DNA from 3 places in the Bradyrhizobium sp. KBS0727 genome. Region 1 is predicted to be linked to each of the others. Evidence: predicted binding sites of a transcription regulator. Region 1 holds the regulator's gene; each other region holds the start of a gene.

Region 1 (5,984 bases):
TCGGGAAACCGCCGCCGAGCGCTTTCGCCAGCGACATCACGTCGGGGGTGACGCCGAGGCGCTTGTAGGCGAACAGATCGCCGGTGCGGCCCATGCCGGTCTGCACCTCGTCGAACGCCAGCAGCAGGCCGTGCTTGTCGCACAATTCGCGCAAGCCCTTGAAGAACGCGTTCGGCGCCGAGCGCACGCCGCCCTCGCCCTGCACCGGCTCGATCAGGATGCCGGCGGTGTGCGGGCCGATCGCCTTCTTCACCGCTTCGAGATCGCCATGCGGCACCTGGTCGAAGCCGTCCATCGGCGGCCCAAAACCCTCGAGATATTTGGCGGAGCCGGTCGCGGCCAAGGTCGCCAGCGTGCGGCCATGGAACGCGCCTTCGAAAGTGATGATGCGATAGCGCTCGGGATGACCCTTGGCGGCCTGATACTTGCGCGTCACCTTGATCACGCATTCCATCGCCTCGGCGCCGGAATTGCAGAAGAACACATAGTCGGCAAAGCTCTGCTCGCACAGCCGCGCGGCGAGCTTGTCGCCGTCGGGCGACTTGAACAGGTTCGACATGTGCCACAGTTTCGTGGCCTGTTCCTGCAGCGCTGCGACCAGTTGCGGATGGGCGTGGCCCAGCGCATTGACCGCGACGCCCGAGGTGAAGTCGAGATAGCGATCGCCGTTGGTGGCGACCAGCCAGGCGCCCTCGCCGCGTTCGAAGCCAAGGTCGACCCTGGCGAATACGGGGAGCAGATGCGACGCGGCGCTATGGGTCATGGCGATCACTTGAGGTTTGAGAGCAGTCCGTTTGCGAGCTGCCAGGGTGCGCGAGCCTTCGCGCACGCAACCACCGGCCACCCGAAAACAAAACGTGCCGCCTTTTGGGGCGGCACGTCAGGGCATTCTATGCTGGCGACGGAACGTGTCAACACGCCGTAGAGCCTGCTTCGCAGGCTCGTTCACCTTCTTGTTTGAGCATGATCTTCTCGGAAAACCGGTGTCCACTTTTCCGGATCATGCTCCAGCCGCCTTCCTGCACTGCGATAAAAGGCAATCCGTACATTTCCGGTGTGGTGGAAAACACGCATTGCAATGCCTAGATGTCGGAACATGTGGACGCTTAGCTGCGGACTCTTGCGCCAGAGTCACGCCATATTGTAGCGTCTGGGCTGTCGGGTACGACATCTCGTGCGGCAGTTCTGATCCTCTTGAGTCCATGTGTTCAGCGTACACGTTCGGGCGCGACTTTCGCGCCCGGCGAGGGCTAAGGGATTCTGACCGCAGGGATTTTGGAGATTTGGCATCGCCAGCGCTGCCCCCGGTTGGCCCGCGCGAAGCGAAGGGAAGAATTCGATGACCGTATTGACCTGGTCCGACGATCGCGTCGAGCAGCTTAAGAAGCTCTGGGAAGGCGGCCTGTCCGCCAGCCAGATCGCCGCGGAACTTGGGAATGTGACGCGAAATGCCGTGATCGGCAAGGTGCACCGGCTCGGTCTGTCCGGCCGCGCCAAGAGCCCCTCCTCGGCCGCCCCGCGCCAGCGCAAGGCCCGGCCCGCCCAGCACATGATGCGGGTGGCGCGTCCGGTCTCGCGCGGCAACACTGCGCTCGCCCATGCCTTCGAAGTCGAGATGGAGCCGGATCCGATCTCCTACGACAACGTCGTGCCGATGAGCCAGCGGCTGTCGCTGCTGGAATTGAACGAGGCCACCTGCCACTGGCCGGTCGGCGATCCCTCGAGTTCGGACTTCTTCTTCTGCGGCGGCAAGGCGCTCTCCGGCCTGCCCTACTGCGCGCATCACTCGCGCGTCGCCTATCAGCCGGCCTCCGATCGCCGCCGCCCGGCGCCGAAGCCGACCAGGTAAACTTACGCGATGCTATCTGTGTCGTGAATTGAGCGGACTATATCCGCCGTCGTCCCGGCCTATTGCGCACAGGCGCCGGGACCCATAACCACAGACGTGCGTGGTTATGCCGAGCTGAAGCTCCAGCTCTGTTAGACAATCAACATCGGCGGGTATCGGTCCCAGCTCAAGGCCGGGACGACAGTAGTTACGACTCCGCCTTCGCAAAGCGATCGTCCAGCGCGTAGCCGGCGCCGCGCACGGTGCGGATCGGATCCTGCTCGCGGCCGGGATTGAGCAGCTTGCGCAGGCGGCCGATGTGCACGTCGACGGTGCGTTCGTCGATATAGATGTCGCGGCCCCAGACGCTGTCGAGCAACTGCTCGCGCGAGAACACACGGCCGGGATGCTCCAGGAAGAATTCCAGCAGGCGATACTCGGTCGGGCCGAGATCGATCTGGCGGCCGGAGCGGGCGACGCGGCGTTTCTCGCGGTCGAGTTCGATATCGCCGTACGTCAGCACGGTGGCGAGCCGCTCCGGGCTGGCGCGCCGCAACAGACCCTTCACCCGTGCCAGCAATTCCGGCACCGAAAAGGGCTTTACGATGTAGTCGTCGGCGCCGGTGGCAAGGCCACGGACGCGCTCGCTTTCCTCGCCGCGCGCGGTCAGCATGATGATCGGCAGCTGCTTGGTCTCCGGCCGCGCCCGCAAGCGCCGGCACAGTTCGATGCCGGACAGGCCCGGCAGCATCCAGTCGAGCACGATCAGGTCGGGCACCCGCTCCTTCAGCCTTGTATCGGCGTCATCGCCGCGGCCGACGGTTTCGACGTCGTAGCCTTCGGCATCGAGATTGTAGCGCAGCAGCGTGGTCAGCGCTTCCTCGTCTTCAACTACCAGAATGCGTGCGTTCATCGATTCTGCTTCCCTTGGTTTCGACGCGTCAGTTACCGGGTACTGTCGTGGCGAACGTCGTCATGTCGCCCTTCGGGCGCTTGTCGAGAATCTGCTGACCCTCGATCATGTAGAATACGGTTTCGGCAATGTTAGTGGCGTGGTCGCCGATCCGCTCGATATTCTTGGCGCAGAACATCAGGTGAATGCAGAACGAGATGTTGCGCGGATCTTCCATCATATAGGTCAAGAGTTCGCGGAACAGCGAGGTGCAGATGGCGTCGACTTCCTCGTCGCCCTTCCAGACCGCCATCGCCGCCGGCAGGTCGTGCGCGGCATAGGCGTCCAGCACCGACTTGACCTGCGACTGCACCAGGTCGGTCATGTGCTCGAGGCCGCGGATCAGCTTCAGCGGCTGGAAATCGTTCTCCAGCGCCGCGACCCGCTTGCCCATGTTCTTGGCGAGGTCGCCGATCCGTTCGAGATCGGTGGCAACGCGCATGGCGCCGACGATCTCGCGCAGGTCGATCGCCATCGGCTGGCGCCGCGCGATGGTCAGCACCGCGCGTTCCTCGATGATGTGCTGCAGGCGGTCGATCTCGGCGTCGGAGGCGACGACGCGGTTGCCGAGCGCGATGTCGCGGCGAACCAGCGCATCGACGGATTCGGTGATCATGCGTTCGGCGAGGCCGCCCATTTCCGCGACCAGGCGGGTCAGTTCCTGCAGATCGCTGTCGAACGCCTTGGCGGTGTGTTCAGAAGCCATGTGTTATCTCCTCCGGATCAAGCTAGCCGAACCGGCCGGTGATGTAGTCCTGGGTTCGTCGATCGCTCGGCGAGGTGAATATCTTGTTGGTGTCATCGAACTCGACCAGCTCGCCGAGGTACATGAAGGCGGTCTTGTCGGAGACGCGCGCCGCCTGCTGCATGTTATGGGTAACGATGGCGATGGTGTAGTCCTCCGCCAGTTCCTGGATCAGTTCCTCGACCTTGGCGGTCGAGATCGGATCGAGCGCCGAACAGGGCTCGTCGAACAGGATCACCTCGGGCCGCACCGCGACCGTGCGGGCGATGCAGAGCCGCTGCTGCTGGCCGCCGGACAGGCTGAGGCCACTGGCGTTGAGCTTGTCCTTGACCTCGTTCCACAGCGCGCCGCCGCGCAGCGCCTTCTCGACCCGGCCGTCCATCTCGGACTTGGAGATCTTCTCGTAGAGGCGAATGCCGAAGGCAATGTTCTCGTAGATCGTCATCGGGAACGGCGTCGGCTTCTGGAACACCATGCCGACGCGGGCGCGCAGCAGGTTGAGATCGAGCTTGGGGTCGAGGATGTTGGTCTGGTCGAGCATCAGCTGCCCGGTGGCCCTCTGGCCCGGATAGAGGTCGTACATCCGGTTGAAGATCCGCAGCAGGGTCGACTTGCCACAGCCGGACGGGCCGATGAAGGCGGTGACGCGGTTGGTGCCGAGCGCGAGGTTGATGTTCTTCAGCGCGTGGTGCTCGCCGTAGTAAAAGTTCAGGCCGCGCGCCGTCACCTTGGCCGAAGCTTCCGGCTGATGCGGCATCGACGGCACGCCGGCGCCGGGAACGCTGACGGATACGGAAAGATCGTTCATTTCGTTGTCCTCTCGGCGCCGAGAATTCGCGCGCCAATATTCAGGGCGAGCACGGTGAGCGTGATGATCAGGGCGCCGCTCCAGGCGAGCTGCTTCCAGTAGACATAGGGGCTCTGCACGAAATTGTTGATGGTGACCGGAAGATTCGCCATCGTCTTAGTCAGGTTGAGGCTGAAGAACTGGTTCGACAGGGCGGTGAACAGCAGCGGCGCGGTTTCGCCGGCGACGCGGGCGGTGGCGAGCAGCACGCCGGTGATCAGGCCGGAGCGCGCGGCGCGGTAGGCTATGCGGCGGATCACCAGCGAACGCGGCAGGCCGAGCGCCGAGGCCGCTTCACGCAGGGGATTGGGCACCAGCCCCAGCATGTCCTCGGTGGTGCGCACCACCACGGGGATGACGATCACCGCGAGCGCCAGACAGCCGGCAAAGGCCGAGAAGCCGCCCATCGGGACTACGATGGCGCCATAGACGAACAGGCCGATGATGATCGATGGCGCGCTCAACAGGATGTCGTTGATGAAGCGGATCACCGAGGTAAGTTTGTCGTGCTTGCCGTATTCGGCCAGATAGGTGCCGGCGAACAGGCCGAGCGGCGCGCCGATGCCGACCCCGATCACGGTCATGATGATCGAGCCGACGATGGCGTTGCGCAGGCCGCCCTCGGTCGATCCGGGCGGCGGCGTGTCCTGGTAGAACACCGCGAAATTGATGCCGGCGAGGCCGTTGTAGAACAGCGTGAACAGGATCAGCGCGAGCCAGGTGACGCCGAACAGAGCGGCGCCGACGCACAGCGCCCGGACCACGATGTCGAAGCGGCGGCGGGAGGCGTAAATCGGGTTCATCTCAGTTCCCCGCCTTCTTTTCCAGCCGCATCAGCATCAGCCGCGCGGCCGAGAGCACGAAGAAGGTCAGCACAAACAGCAGCAGGCCGAGCAGGATCAGCCCGGACTGGTGCAGCCCGTCGCTCTCGGCGAATTCGGAGGCGATCGCCGCCGAGATCGTGGTGCCCGGCGCGAAGATCGAGGACGAGATCTTGAACGAATTGCCGATGATGAAGGTGACCGCCATGGTCTCGCCGAGCGCGCGGCCGAGCGCCAGCATGATGCCGCCGATGACGCCGACCCTGGTGTAGGGGATGACGACGTTGCGGACGACTTCCCAGGTGGTGCAGCCGACGCCATAGGCGGCTTCCTTCAAGACCGGCGGCACCGTCTTGAAGACGTCGACCGAGATCGAGGTGATGAACGGCAGCACCATGATCGCGAGAATCAGCGCGGCGTTGAATAGCGAGAGATAGGACGGCGGACCGGCGAAGATCGATCCCAGCACGGGGACGCCGTCGAAGATCTTGATCATGAACGGCTGGAACGTGTTGGCCAGGAACGGGCCGAGCACGAAGAAGCCCCACATGCCGTAGATGATGGAGGGAATGCCGGCGAGCAGTTCGATGGCGAGCCCGATCGGGCGGCGCATCCAGAGCGGGCAGATCTCGGTCAGGAACACCGCGATGCCGAGACCGACGGGGATCGCGATCATCATCGCGATCACGGAGGTGACCAGCGTGCCGTAGATCGGGCCGAGCGCGCCGAGCACCGGCGGATCGGCGGACGGCGCCCAACGCGAGGTGTACAGGAAGGCGAAACCGTATTCC
Region 2 (5,984 bases), 1.7 Mb from region 1:
TCCATCGCCGCAACCAGCATGGCTGCGAGCGCGGACAAGTTCATCGCGATCACGGTTTCGGTGGCGACCGGTTCGGGAAAGCGTTTCTCGACGATGTAATCCGGCAGCGGCTTTCGCGGACTGATCGGCGCATCGCCCTGCCCCAGTGCATGCGCGAGGTGGGCCGTGAAGCCGGCGCCAAACCTAGCTGCGATCTCGTGGCGGGCGCGCGAGGCGACGTCGCCGATGGTCTTCAGCCCGGCGCGGCGAAGCCCACCGGCGATGGCCTCATCCGTACCGAGGGCTGTGACCAGCAGCGGCGCGACGGCCATGGCCTCCTCGCCGCAGGCTACGATTTTCCCCGACACATGCCGCGTCATGGTGCGCGCGCAAACCGAGGTCGAGGCGATCGCGGCGCTGACGGCAAAGCCCCGCTTTGTCAGCGCGCCGGTGACGGCCTGCAGCAGCGCGGCCTCGCCGCCGAACAGATGGGCGCAGCCGGTGATATCGAGGAACAGGCCATGCGGCGGATCGAGCGCCACCAGCGGCGTGAAGCGGTCGCACCAGTCGGCGATGTCTTCCAGCGTCTTGGCGTCCGCGGCCTCGTCGGCATCGAACACCGTCAGTTCCGGACAGATCGCGCGGGCATTGGCGAGCGGCAGCCCGATCGAAAGACCGGAGCGCGCGGCAAGATCGTCGAGCGCATAGATCACCAGCGCGTTGTTCTGCTTTGCGATGACGACGTGGGGCGCTTCTTGCTTCACCTCTCCCGCTTGCGGGGGTCGAGACGAGCGAAGCTCGCTCTTAGGTCGGATCGCATCGAAAGATGCGATCCGGGTGGGGGAAGCTCTCTCCACACGAGCAGTATGACTCGCGGAGACACCCCCACCCCAACCCTCCCCCGCAAGCGGGAGAGGGAGCGCACTGCCTGTATTGTGAAAGTTTGCCTCACGCTGTTTGCTTGAAACCGTGAGCGTAAACTTGCGCTTGATGCGGTCGATGGGCAGGCGTGGCAGCCACAGGCTGAGGATACGCCGCCGGTTCGCTGAAAAGGCACTCATCACATTTCCATTCCATGATCCACCGCCCGACCGGGCCATGACGGTTACGAACGAGTTGCGCATCGAACACCGGCGCGCCCCATCCGATCCACGGCGAGGCCGGCGGCGAATGCGCCGCGCGCACGATCCATCTTGTTTCCGCGGTCGAAGGTTGCGGCGTGGCCGCCACCCGCAGCAGCAAGGCGGTGACGCCGGAGGCTTGCGCGGCCAATGTAAGCTTGCGGCTGGCGACGAGATCGAGCTGCCGCGCTTCGCCCCAGACTTCCAGCACGACAGCGCCGAGCGCGTCGCAGGCCAGCGCGTCGGCGGCGGTGCGCAGCGCGGCATCGGCGTCCGCGGCACGCACGGTCACCAGCCGGCGCGGATCGAGGCCGAGTTCGCAAAGCCCGCTCATCGACAGCGCGCCGGATTCCAGTTCGGAAAAATCCTGCCGCACCCAGACCAGCGGCCGGCGCGGCGTCAGCCGTCCGGCAAGGCCGGCGATGAAGCCGGTGGCCGCCGCACTTTGATGCCCTTCCGAAAACACCTCATGCACCGCGGCCAAAACGAGGCCGCCTCGCAACGTTGCGTCGGCGTCGGCGTGGCCAAGCGCTGCCTTGGGATGCGCATAGGCATCACCTGACGTTTCGATGCGCTCGATGCTGCCGCGCAAACGCGCAAGCGTGTTGATGCGTGCGGTGCTCATGCCCCGCTCCTTTGGATATTTCGCCTTCAACGGTTCTTTCGAATGAACCCGCGGCCGGCCCATTTGTTCATGGTATGTTCTAATATAAAGCTAACAGGACCCGCAGAGTCAATCGGGATCGGCGTCGAACCGATTCATGAGTGGAATCAAAGGGATTCAAGGATGGATCTGCCATCGGGCGCGTAGACGCGCGACCCGTTTCGCTCGGAATGACGAAAGGGACTAGCCGATGCGCTTCATCAGCCTCGACGGCGAAACCGATTTCGACGGCTGGCGCAAAGCCGCCCGGGCGCTGGCGTTGAATGATGTGAAGCCGGCCGACGTGACGTGGCGGGTGCGCGGCAGCGCGCCGGAATTGTTCGAACCGACGTCACCTCCGCCCGAGCCGACGCACGGCACTACCTTCAACGTATCGGGCAGGTTCGTCGAACTGGCGCAGACCGCGATCCTGCATCGCAACCCCGAACGGTTTGCCCTGCTCTATCGCCTGCTGTGGCGGTTGCGCGACCATCACGATCTGCTCGACATCGCGACCGACCCTGATGTCTCTGACGTTGCGGCGATGGCAAAGGCCGTGCGCCGCGACGAGCACAAGATGCACGCCTTTGTTCGCTTCCGCGAAGTCGGTCGCGAACAGAAAGCGCATTACGTCGCCTGGTTCGAACCGGAACATCACATCGTCGAACTCGCCGCGTCGTTCTTCGCGCGACGCTTCGCCGACATGCCGTGGTCGATCCTGACACCTGATGTCTGCGCGCATTGGGACGGCCACGCCGTTTCGATCACGCCGGGCGTGGCCAAAGCCGAAGCGCCGACGGAAGATCGCCTGGAGGAAACCTGGCGGCGCTATTACGCCAGTATCTTCAATCCCGCGCGGCACAAAACGCGACGGAACCGCCATTTCCCATGAAATATAACGGTGGGAAAATTTGACAAACATCTGTACAACCTTTAATTGATCAATGAGAATTCGCATTCTCGACGGCAACGTAGAACGTCCTGTTCACGCCATGACGTTCCACCTGAGGCCGACGCGCTGCGCGGCGCCACCAGCCCCGGTGCCACGCAGCGCGCGGCCTACCTTTTCCCCGCCTCACGCTGTTCGCACCGCATTGGCATGGCCGCGCGTCGATCCGGGAAGACGGGACCAGCCCTGCGAAAAGTTGTGCAACGCGGCGGATACAAGCGAGCACGCTGCATAGCCGCAACTGTCATCCAACCTTCAAGTCCATCGGTCAAAACAGCGTCTCAATGTATTTGAGGGCGTCAGAATGACCGATATTGCAATTAATTCTTCCATGGGCGAGCCAGCGCCCATCCAGCCGGCCTCCAGGCCCAATCTCGACAAGGGTTTTAATCCGCTGACGATGATCATCTTCTTCGGCATTCTGGCCGCCGGATTGTTGTTCGTCTCCTACAGCATCTATGCCGACGTCGACGCGACCGGCACCAGGGTCACGTCCTATTTGCCCTATATCCTGCTGTTCGTGGCGCTGCTGATCGCGCTCGGCTTCGAGTTCGTCAACGGCTTCCACGACACCGCCAACGCGGTGGCTACCGTGATCTATACCCACTCGCTGCCGGCCGAAGTCGCCGTGATGTGGTCGGGCTTCTTCAACTTCCTCGGTGTGCTGCTGTCCTCGGGCGCGGTCGCCTTCGGCATCGTCTCGCTGCTGCCGGTCGAACTGATCCTACAAGTCGGAAGCAGCGCCGGCTTTGCGATGGTGTTCGCGCTGCTGATCGCCGCGATCCTGTGGAACCTCGGCACCTGGTATTTCGGCCTGCCGGCTTCCTCGTCGCACACCCTGATCGGCTCGATCATTGGCGTCGGTGTCGCCAATGCGCTGATGCGCGGCCGTGACGGCACCTCTGGCGTCGACTGGGGCAAGGCCACCGAGATCGGCTACGCGCTGTTGCTGTCACCGCTGGTCGGCTTCGTCTGCGCCGCCATCCTGCTGCTGCTCCTGAAGACGATCGTCCGCAACCCGGCGCTGTACGCAGCGCCCGAAGGCAACAAGGCGCCGCCGCTCTGGATCCGCGGTCTGTTGATCGCCACCTGCACCGGCGTCAGCTTCGCGCATGGTTCGAACGACGGCCAGAAGGGCATGGGCCTGATCATGCTGATCCTGATCGGCACCGTGCCGACCGCCTACGCGCTGAACCGCGCGCTGCCGGAATCCCAGGTGGCGCAGTTCCAGAAGACCTCGGAAGCCGCCTCCAGGGTGGTCGCCGCCAAGGGCGCCGGCCACAGCATCATCGGCAATCCGCGCCCGGCGGTGACGCTGTATGTCGCCGAACACAAGATCAGCGAAGGCACCTACCCCTCGCTGGCCGTGCTGGTGAAAGACGTCGGCGACCAGGTCGCGAAATACGGCTCGCTCAACAAGGTGCCGGCCGAAGTCGTCGGCAACACCCGTAACGACATGTACCTGACTTCGGAAGCCGTCCGCTTCCTCATGAAGGACAAGGAAAACGACCTCAACAAGGAAGAGGTCGCGACCCTGAACGCCTATAAAGGCTCGCTCGACCAGGCCACCAAGTTCATTCCAACTTGGGTCAAGGTCGCGGTGGCGATCGCGCTTGGGCTCGGCACCATGATCGGCTGGAAGCGCATCGTCATCACCGTCGGCGAGAAGATCGGCAAGACGCACCTGACCTACGCGCAGGGCGCCTCCGCCGAGCTCGTTGCCGCCGCCACCATCGGCGCCGCCGACATGTTCGGCCTGCCGGTCTCGACGACGCATGTGCTGTCGTCCGGCGTCGCCGGTGCCATGGCGGCGAACGGCTCGGGGCTGCAGATCGCCACCATCCGCAACATGGTGATGGCGTGGGTCCTGACCCTGCCGGCCGCAATCCTGCTGTCCGGCACGCTCTACCTGATCTTCTCGCGCGTGTTCTGATCGCCGCGAAGACTGACGCAGCGTTCCTCGCTGCAATGCGATAGAAAAGCCCGCGCCAACGGCGCGGGCTTTTTATGTCGCCATTGCTGGAGCCCGGTTCTGATTGAATCAGAACCGATAAGGCTCCAGGTGAGGCGCAAATAAAGAAGGCCTGCATTGGAGATGCAGGCCTTCCTTCACGTGAGATCGAAGTTCAGGCGATTACGCCGCCAGCGTATTCTCGACCAGCTTGATCCAGTACGAGGTGCCGTACACGATCGCCTCGTCGTTGAAATTATAGGCGGGGTGATGCAGGCCGGCGCTGTCGCCGTTGCCGCAGAAGATGAACGCCCCCGGGCGCGCCTCCAGCATGTAGGAGAAATCTTCCGCGCCCATCATCGGCGGCGATTCATGAACGTTGGCCTCGCCGGCGATTTCCTTCGCCACCCGGGTCGCGAACTCGGTTTGCGACGGATGATTATGGGTGACGGGATAGCCGTGTTCATACACCAGATCGATCTTGGCGCCGGTGATCTGCGCCACGCCCGCGATCACCTCGTGCACGCGCTTCTCGATCAGATCGCGGGTTTCCGGGGTCAGCGTGCGGACGGTGCCGCGCAGTTCGGCGGTCTGCGGGATCACGTTGCGGGCGTTGCCGGCGTGGAATTCGCAGATCGAGATCACCGCCGACTCCAGCGGATCGACGGAGCGCGAAACGATCGATTGCAGCGCCGTGATCAACTGCGAGCCGACCAGCACGGAATCGATGCATTTATGCGGACGCGCGGCATGACCGCCGAGGCCTTCGATCTTGATGTCGATCGAGGCGGTCGCGGCCATGATCGGACCGGGACGGATAGCGAAGGAACCTACCGGGAGTCCCGGGCCATTATGCATGCCGTAGACCTGCTCGATGCCGAACCGGTCCATCAGCCCGTCCTTGATCATTGCCGCCGCGCCGGCACCGCCCTCTTCGGCCGGCTGGAAAATCACGACCGCGTCGCCGGCGAAATTCCGGGTCTCGGCGAGATAGCGGGCCGCGCCCAGCAGCATCGCGGTGTGGCCGTCATGGCCGCAGGCATGCATCAGGCCCGGCGTCTTGGAGGCGTAAGGAAGGCTGGTCGCCTCCTCGATCGGCAGCGCGTCCATGTCGGCCCGCAGCCCGATCACCTTGATTTCGCCCTTGCCGGCCGGCCTTTTGCCCTTGATGACGCCGACGACGCCGGTCTTGCCAAGGCCGGTAGCGACCTCGTCGCAGCCGAATTCGCGCAAGCGGTCCGCCACGAATGCTGCGGTGCGGTGTACTTCGTACAGCAGTTCGGGATTTTCATGGATATCGCGGCGCCAGGCCTGGATATCGGGTTGCAGATCGGCGACGCG
Region 3 (5,984 bases), 3.6 Mb from region 1:
ATTCCGGTGTCGCGCTCGCGGTCAATAACGTCGTGAAGGAGAAGAACTCCATCATGATCAATACCGGCGCCGCGACGTCGGATCTCACCAACGCACAATGTTCGCCGAATACGGTGCACTGGGTTTACGACACCTACATGCTGGCCAACAGCACCGGGCAGGCGCTGGTCAAGGCCGGCGCCGACACCTGGTTCTTCCTGACGGCCGACTACGCCTTCGGCGCGGCGCTGGAGCGCGACACCACCGCCGTGATCGTGAAGTCGGGTGGCAAGGTGCTCGGCACGGTCAAGCATCCGCTCAATTCGTCGGACTTCTCCTCGTTCTTGCTGCAGGCGCAGGCCTCGAAGGCCAAGATCGTCGGGCTTGCGAATGCGGGCGGCGATACCACCAATTCGATCAAGCAGGCGTCCGAATTCGGCATTGTTGCGGGCGGCCAGAAACTCGCCGGGCTGCTGCTGTTCATTACCGACGTGCATTCGCTCGGCCTGAACGTGGCGCAGGGCCTGAACTTCACCGAAACCTTCTACTGGGATCTCAACGACGGGACCCGCGCGTTCTCCAAGCGCTTCTCCGATCGCATGAAGAACAAGGCGCAGCCCTCGATGGTGCAGGCCGGCGTCTATTCGGGCCTGCTGCATTACTTCAAGTCGCTGGAGGCGATGGGCGGCAATCCGCATGATGGCATCAAGGTCGTCGACAAGATGAAATCGCTGCCGACCGACGATGCGCTGTTCGGCAAGGGCTCGATCCGCGTCGATGGCCGCAAGATCCACCCGGCCTATCTGTTCGAGGTCAAGAAGCCTTCCGAATCCAAAGGCCCGTGGGACTATTACAAGCTGATCGGGACCACCCCGGGCGACCAGGCCTTCCGGCCGCTTTCGGAAAGCGCCTGTCCGCTGGTAGAACGAACGGCCCGCCGGGATCGTGCCGGCGGGTTCCCTTCCGCGTCACAACGAGATTGAGTACTAAACCGATGCAAGCTCTTTACGCACAGCTTTTGGTAGGACTGATCAACGGATCGTTCTACGCGCTGCTCAGTCTCGGGCTCGCGGTGATCTTCGGCATGCTCAACATCATCAATTTCGCCCATGGCGCGGTTTACATGATGGGCGCGTTTGTCGCGTTCTTTCTGCTGAACGGCATCGACCCTCCGACACTCGGTTCATTTTTTACCAACATCTGGATGACCCTGCTGAACCTTGTGCAGTGGCCGTTCGTGGGATGGAAATCGCTGCCGGCCACACAAACGTTCCACGTCGACATTGGCCTCAATTACTGGTGGGCGCTGTTGTTGGCCCCCGTCATTGTGGGCCTGTTTGGCATGGTGCTCGAGCGAACCATGTTGAAATGGATTACCGGCCTCGACCATCTCTATGGGCTGCTGCTGACGTTCGGCATGGCGCTGATCATTCAGGGCGTGTTCCAGAATTATTTCGGATCCTCGGGTCTGCCTTACGCGATCCCCGATGAACTGAAGGGCGGCATGAATCTGGGATTCATGTTCCTGCCGATTTATCGCGGCTGGGTAGTGATCTTCTCGCTCGTGGTCTGCATTGGGACCTGGTACCTGATCGAGCGGACCCGACTTGGCGCCTATCTGCGCGCGGCGACCGAAAACCCGACTTTGGTGCGCGCGTTCGGCGTCAACGTGCCCCGGATGATCACGCTGACCTACGGGCTCGGCGTCGGCCTCGCGGCACTCGCCGGCGTGTTGTCGGCGCCGATCAACCAGGTCCGGCCGCTGATGGGCGCCGATCTGATCATCGTCGTGTTCGCGGTGGTGGTGATCGGCGGCATGGGGTCCATCATGGGCTCGATCATCACGGGCTTTGCGCTCGGCGTGATCGAAGGACTGACCAAATACTTTTATCCCGAGGCTTCCAACACCGTGGTCTTCGTCCTGATGGTGCTGGTGTTGCTGGTGAAGCCAACGGGACTGACCGGACGGGCGGCCTGACATGAGCGCATTGACTGACGACACTCTTCCGGTAACGCCGCGCGCGCTGCGCGACGAGATGATCGTGTTCGCCTTGATGGCGGTGCTGCTGGCTGTCGTGCCCTGGACCGGTATCTACCCGTTCTTCGTGATGCAGGCGTTGTGCTTTGCGCTGCTGGCCTGCGCCTTCAACTTGCTGATCGGCTATGGCGGTCTGCTTTCATTCGGCCACGCGATGTTTCTGGGCACCGCGGGCTACATCTCCGCGCATGCGCTGAAGGTCTGGGGGCTGTCCCCCGAACTCGGCATCCTGGCGGGCACCGCCGGTGCGGCCGCGCTCGGCGTCATCACCGGGCTGGTCGCGATCCGTCGCCAGGGCATCTACTTCTCGATGATCACGCTGGCGCTGTCGCAGCTTCTGTATTTCATCTACCTGCAGACGCCGTTCACCCATGGCGAGGACGGCATCCAGGGCATCCCGCAGGGTCATCTGTTCGGGATTTTCGACCTCTCCAAGCCGACGGTGCTCTACTACGTCGTGCTTGCCGGCTTCCTCATCGGCTTCCTGCTGATCTACCGCACCATCAACTCGCCGTTCGGCGAGGTGCTGAAGGCGATCCGCGAGAACGAGCCGCGCGCGGTCTCGTTGGGCTACAAGACCGACCAGTACAAGCTGGTGGCCTATATCCTGTCCGGTACCATCGCCGGCTTCGCCGGTTCGCTGAAGGTGTTCGTGGCGCAGAACGCCTCGCTCACCGACGTGCACTGGTCGATGTCCGGTGAAATCGTGCTGATGACCCTGGTCGGCGGTCTCGGGACGGTATTCGGTCCGGTGGTCGGCGCCTTCGTCATCATCGCCATGCAGCAATATCTGGCAGGTTTCGGCCAGTGGGTGACGGTGATCCAGGGCGTGATCTTCGTGGCCTGCGTGCTGACGTTCCGCCGCGGCGTGATCGGCGAGATCGCGCATTATTTCCGGCGATCGCTCTAAACCAGCCGGTTTTGGCCGCATTTTCGGCTCCACAAAGCGGTGGATGACCGGGTTCCCGGGACCTGCCGTCGCGCGCTTTGCGCTCGAATGGTCTATGACAGTTTTGTGACGGGCCGCCCGGCGGCCCTGCCAGAACGATGGATTCTTGCCGATGCTGATGCGCTGGTTTCGTGCTTTCTTGCCCAAGGAAGAGCGGTTTTTCGAGCTGTTTGACCGGCATGCCCAGACGGTCGTGCAGGGGGCAACGGCGTTGCAGGACATGCTGCGCGGCGGCGACGAGACGCCGGTGTTCTGCCAGCGCGTCAACCAGTTCGAGAACGAGGCCGACGGCATCACCCGCGAAGTGCTGACCGCCGTTCGCCGCACCTTCATCACGCCGTTCGACCGCGTCGACATCAAGAACCTGATCGCCGCGATGGACGATGCCATCGACCAGATGCAGCAGACCGCGAAGGCCGTCGTGTTGTTCGAGGTGCGCACCTTCGAGCCGCCGATGCGCGAGATCGGAACGTTGCTCGTCGAGTGCGCCAATCTGGTCGGCCGCGCCTTGCCGCTGATGCAGTCGATCGGCGAAAACGTCGCGATGCTGACCGCGATCACCGAGGAACTCGGCAAGCTGGAAGGCCGCGTCGACGACCTCCACGATATCGGGCTGAAGGAACTGTTCCTCAAGCATCGCACTGCCAACGCCATGGATTTCGTGGTCGGCGCCGAGATCTACAAGCATCTCGAAAAGGTTGCGGACCGCTTCGACGACGTCGCCAATGAGATCAATAGTATCGTGATCGAACAGGTATAGGGCAGGGCCGCGCAGTGGACGCCACGCTTGGTCTTCCGATTCTGACCGGATTAATCGCGGTCGCGCTGCTGTTCGACTTCCTCAACGGATTGCACGACGCCGCCAATTCGATCGCGACGATCGTGTCGACCCGGGTGCTGCGTCCGCAATATGCGGTGGTCTGGGCCGCGTTCTTCAACTTCGTCGCCTTCGCGGTGTTCGGGCTCCACGTCGCCAATACCATCGGCACCGGAATCATCGAACCGAGCATCGTCGATGCGCAGGTGATCTTCGGCGCGCTGGTGGGCGCGATCGTCTGGAACCTGATCACCTGGGCGCTGGGTATTCCCTCCAGCAGTTCGCACGCCTTGATCGGTGGACTGGTCGGCGCCGGCATGGCGAAGGCGGGTTTCTCGGCCGCCGTCTGGAGCGGACTCACCAAGACGCTGCTGGCGATCGTGCTGTCGCCGCTGGTCGGCTTCCTGCTGGCGCTGGTGCTGGTCGCGATCGTGTCCTGGCTGTCGGTGCGTTCGACGCCGTTTGCGGTCGACCGCGCCTTTCGCATTTTGCAATTCGTCTCAGCCTCGCTCTATTCGCTCGGCCATGGCGGCAACGACGCGCAAAAGACCATGGGCATCATCGCGGTGCTGTTGTATTCGCAGGGCCACCTCGGCGACCATTTCGAGATTCCGTTCTGGGTGGTGATGGCGTGCCAGACCGCGATGGCGCTGGGCACCCTGATGGGCGGCTGGCGGATCGTTCGCACCATGGGATTGCGGATCACCAAGCTGACGCCGATGCAGGGCTTTTGTGCGGAAACCGGCGGTGCGGCGACCCTGTTCATGGCCACCTATCTCGGGGTTCCCGTATCCACTACCCACACCATTACCGGCGCCATCGTCGGCGTCGGCGCGGCGCGGCGGGTTTCGGCGGTGCGCTGGAACGTGGCGAGTTCGATCGTCTATGCCTGGGTGATCACCATTCCGGCCTCCGCCATCGTGGCGGCGCTGGCCTATTGGGCGGTGACGCTGCTGCGCTGATCAGGTGACCAGTTTGAGCCCGACGATGCCGGCCACGATCAGGCCGATGCTGGCCAAGCGAAGCACGGAAGCCGGTTCGCCGAATAGGAAGATCCCGAGGATCGCTGTTCCCACGGCGCCGATCCCGGTCCATACGGCGTAGGCGGTTCCGATCGGCAATGTCTTCAGCGCCAGTCCGAGCAGGAGGACGCTTCCGGCCATGGCCGCGAGCGTCAGGACAGACGGGGTGAGCCGCGTAAAGCCTTCGGTATATTTGAGGCCGATGGCCCAGACGATTTCCAGCAGGCCGGCAGCCAACAACACAGCCCAAGCCATGACAAACCCTCCATGTACAGGCAGGGTCGTCCCCGCGGATGTTGTGCTGATCGGAAGGCCGTCCTCCCCACCGGATATGGGGGTTGCACCGGCATGGCGCAATTGCCAAATCACCCTTGATTGCGCCGGTTTTCCCTGCCAAACGCTCGCTTCATGTCCGACATCGTTGTTCCCACCGAATCGCCGTCCCGGTCGCTGCTATCAGATGAAGTGGCGCGGCGGCGGACTTTTGCCATCATTTCCCACCCGGACGCCGGCAAGACCACGCTGACCGAAAAGCTGCTGCTGTTCGGCGGCGCCATCAACCTGGCCGGTCAGGTCAAGGCCAAGGGCGAGCGGCGCAATACCCGCTCCGACTGGATGAAGATCGAGCGCGAGCGCGGTATCTCGGTCGTGACCTCGGTGATGACGTTCGAATTCCAGGACCTCGTCTTCAACCTCTTGGACACGCCGGGCCATGAGGACTTTTCGGAAGACACCTATCGCACGCTGACCGCGGTCGACAGCGCGGTCATGGTGATCGACGCCGCCAAGGGCATCGAGGCGCGCACCCGGAAGCTGTTCGAGGTCTGCCGGCTGCGCGATATCCCGATCATCACCTTCATCAACAAGATGGACCGCGAGAGCCGCGACACGTTCGACCTGCTGGATGAGATCGAAAAGACGCTGGCGCTCGACACCACGCCGATGACGTGGCCGGTCGGCCGCGGCCGCGACTTCCTCGGCACCTATGACGTCATCAATGGCGGCGTGCGGCTGCTTGAAGGCGGCGGCGCCAAGACCGGCGCGGCGCAACAGATCGACATCGCCGAACTCGCCGGCCGCAACGCCAATCTCGACGTCGCCGAGATCAAGGACGAACTCGCGCTGGTGTCGGAAGCCTGCAAGCCGTTCGAACTGGCGGCGTTTCGCGAAGGCCATCTG

The links. The regulator PhoB, encoded in region 1, activates phosphate uptake and scavenging genes when phosphate is short. The targets are predictions, from matches to a motif close to TGTCATNNANCTGTCAT.
Region 2: a site for PhoB is predicted at 2,935-2,951, ahead of FFI89_RS11150 (inorganic phosphate transporter). Genes of this name have one in related genera too.
Region 3: a site for PhoB is predicted at 3,022-3,038, ahead of FFI89_RS20270 (DUF47 domain-containing protein). Genes of this name have one in related genera too.

What each region holds. Positions count from the first base shown of each region.
Region 1 is NZ_CP042176.1:800,195-806,178, reverse strand. Features, by position in the region: gene FFI89_RS03735 (aspartate aminotransferase family protein) at 1-763, opposite strand, end outside; gene FFI89_RS03730 (GcrA family cell cycle regulator) at 1,340-1,849, shown strand; gene phoB (phosphate regulon transcriptional regulator PhoB) at 2,037-2,741, opposite strand; gene phoU (phosphate signaling complex protein PhoU) at 2,770-3,486, opposite strand; gene pstB (phosphate ABC transporter ATP-binding protein PstB) at 3,509-4,333, opposite strand; gene pstA (phosphate ABC transporter permease PstA) at 4,330-5,175, opposite strand; gene pstC (phosphate ABC transporter permease subunit PstC) at 5,177-5,984, opposite strand, start outside.
Region 2 is NZ_CP042176.1:2,456,810-2,462,793, reverse strand. Features, by position in the region: gene FFI89_RS11165 (DNA polymerase Y family protein) at 1-743, opposite strand, end outside; gene FFI89_RS11160 (ImuA family protein) at 928-1,725, opposite strand; partial or broken gene FFI89_RS11155 (TIGR03915 family putative DNA repair protein) at 1,955-2,614, shown strand; gene FFI89_RS11150 (inorganic phosphate transporter) at 2,997-4,625, shown strand; gene FFI89_RS11145 (M20 aminoacylase family protein) at 4,827-5,984, opposite strand, start outside.
Region 3 is NZ_CP042176.1:4,350,609-4,356,592, reverse strand. Features, by position in the region: gene FFI89_RS20285 (ABC transporter substrate-binding protein) at 1-962, shown strand, start outside; gene FFI89_RS20280 (branched-chain amino acid ABC transporter permease) at 974-1,957, shown strand; gene FFI89_RS20275 (branched-chain amino acid ABC transporter permease) at 1,959-2,927, shown strand; gene FFI89_RS20270 (DUF47 domain-containing protein) at 3,082-3,726, shown strand; gene FFI89_RS20265 (inorganic phosphate transporter) at 3,741-4,745, shown strand; gene sugE (quaternary ammonium compound efflux SMR transporter SugE) at 4,746-5,060, opposite strand; gene FFI89_RS20255 (peptide chain release factor 3) at 5,214-5,984, shown strand, end outside.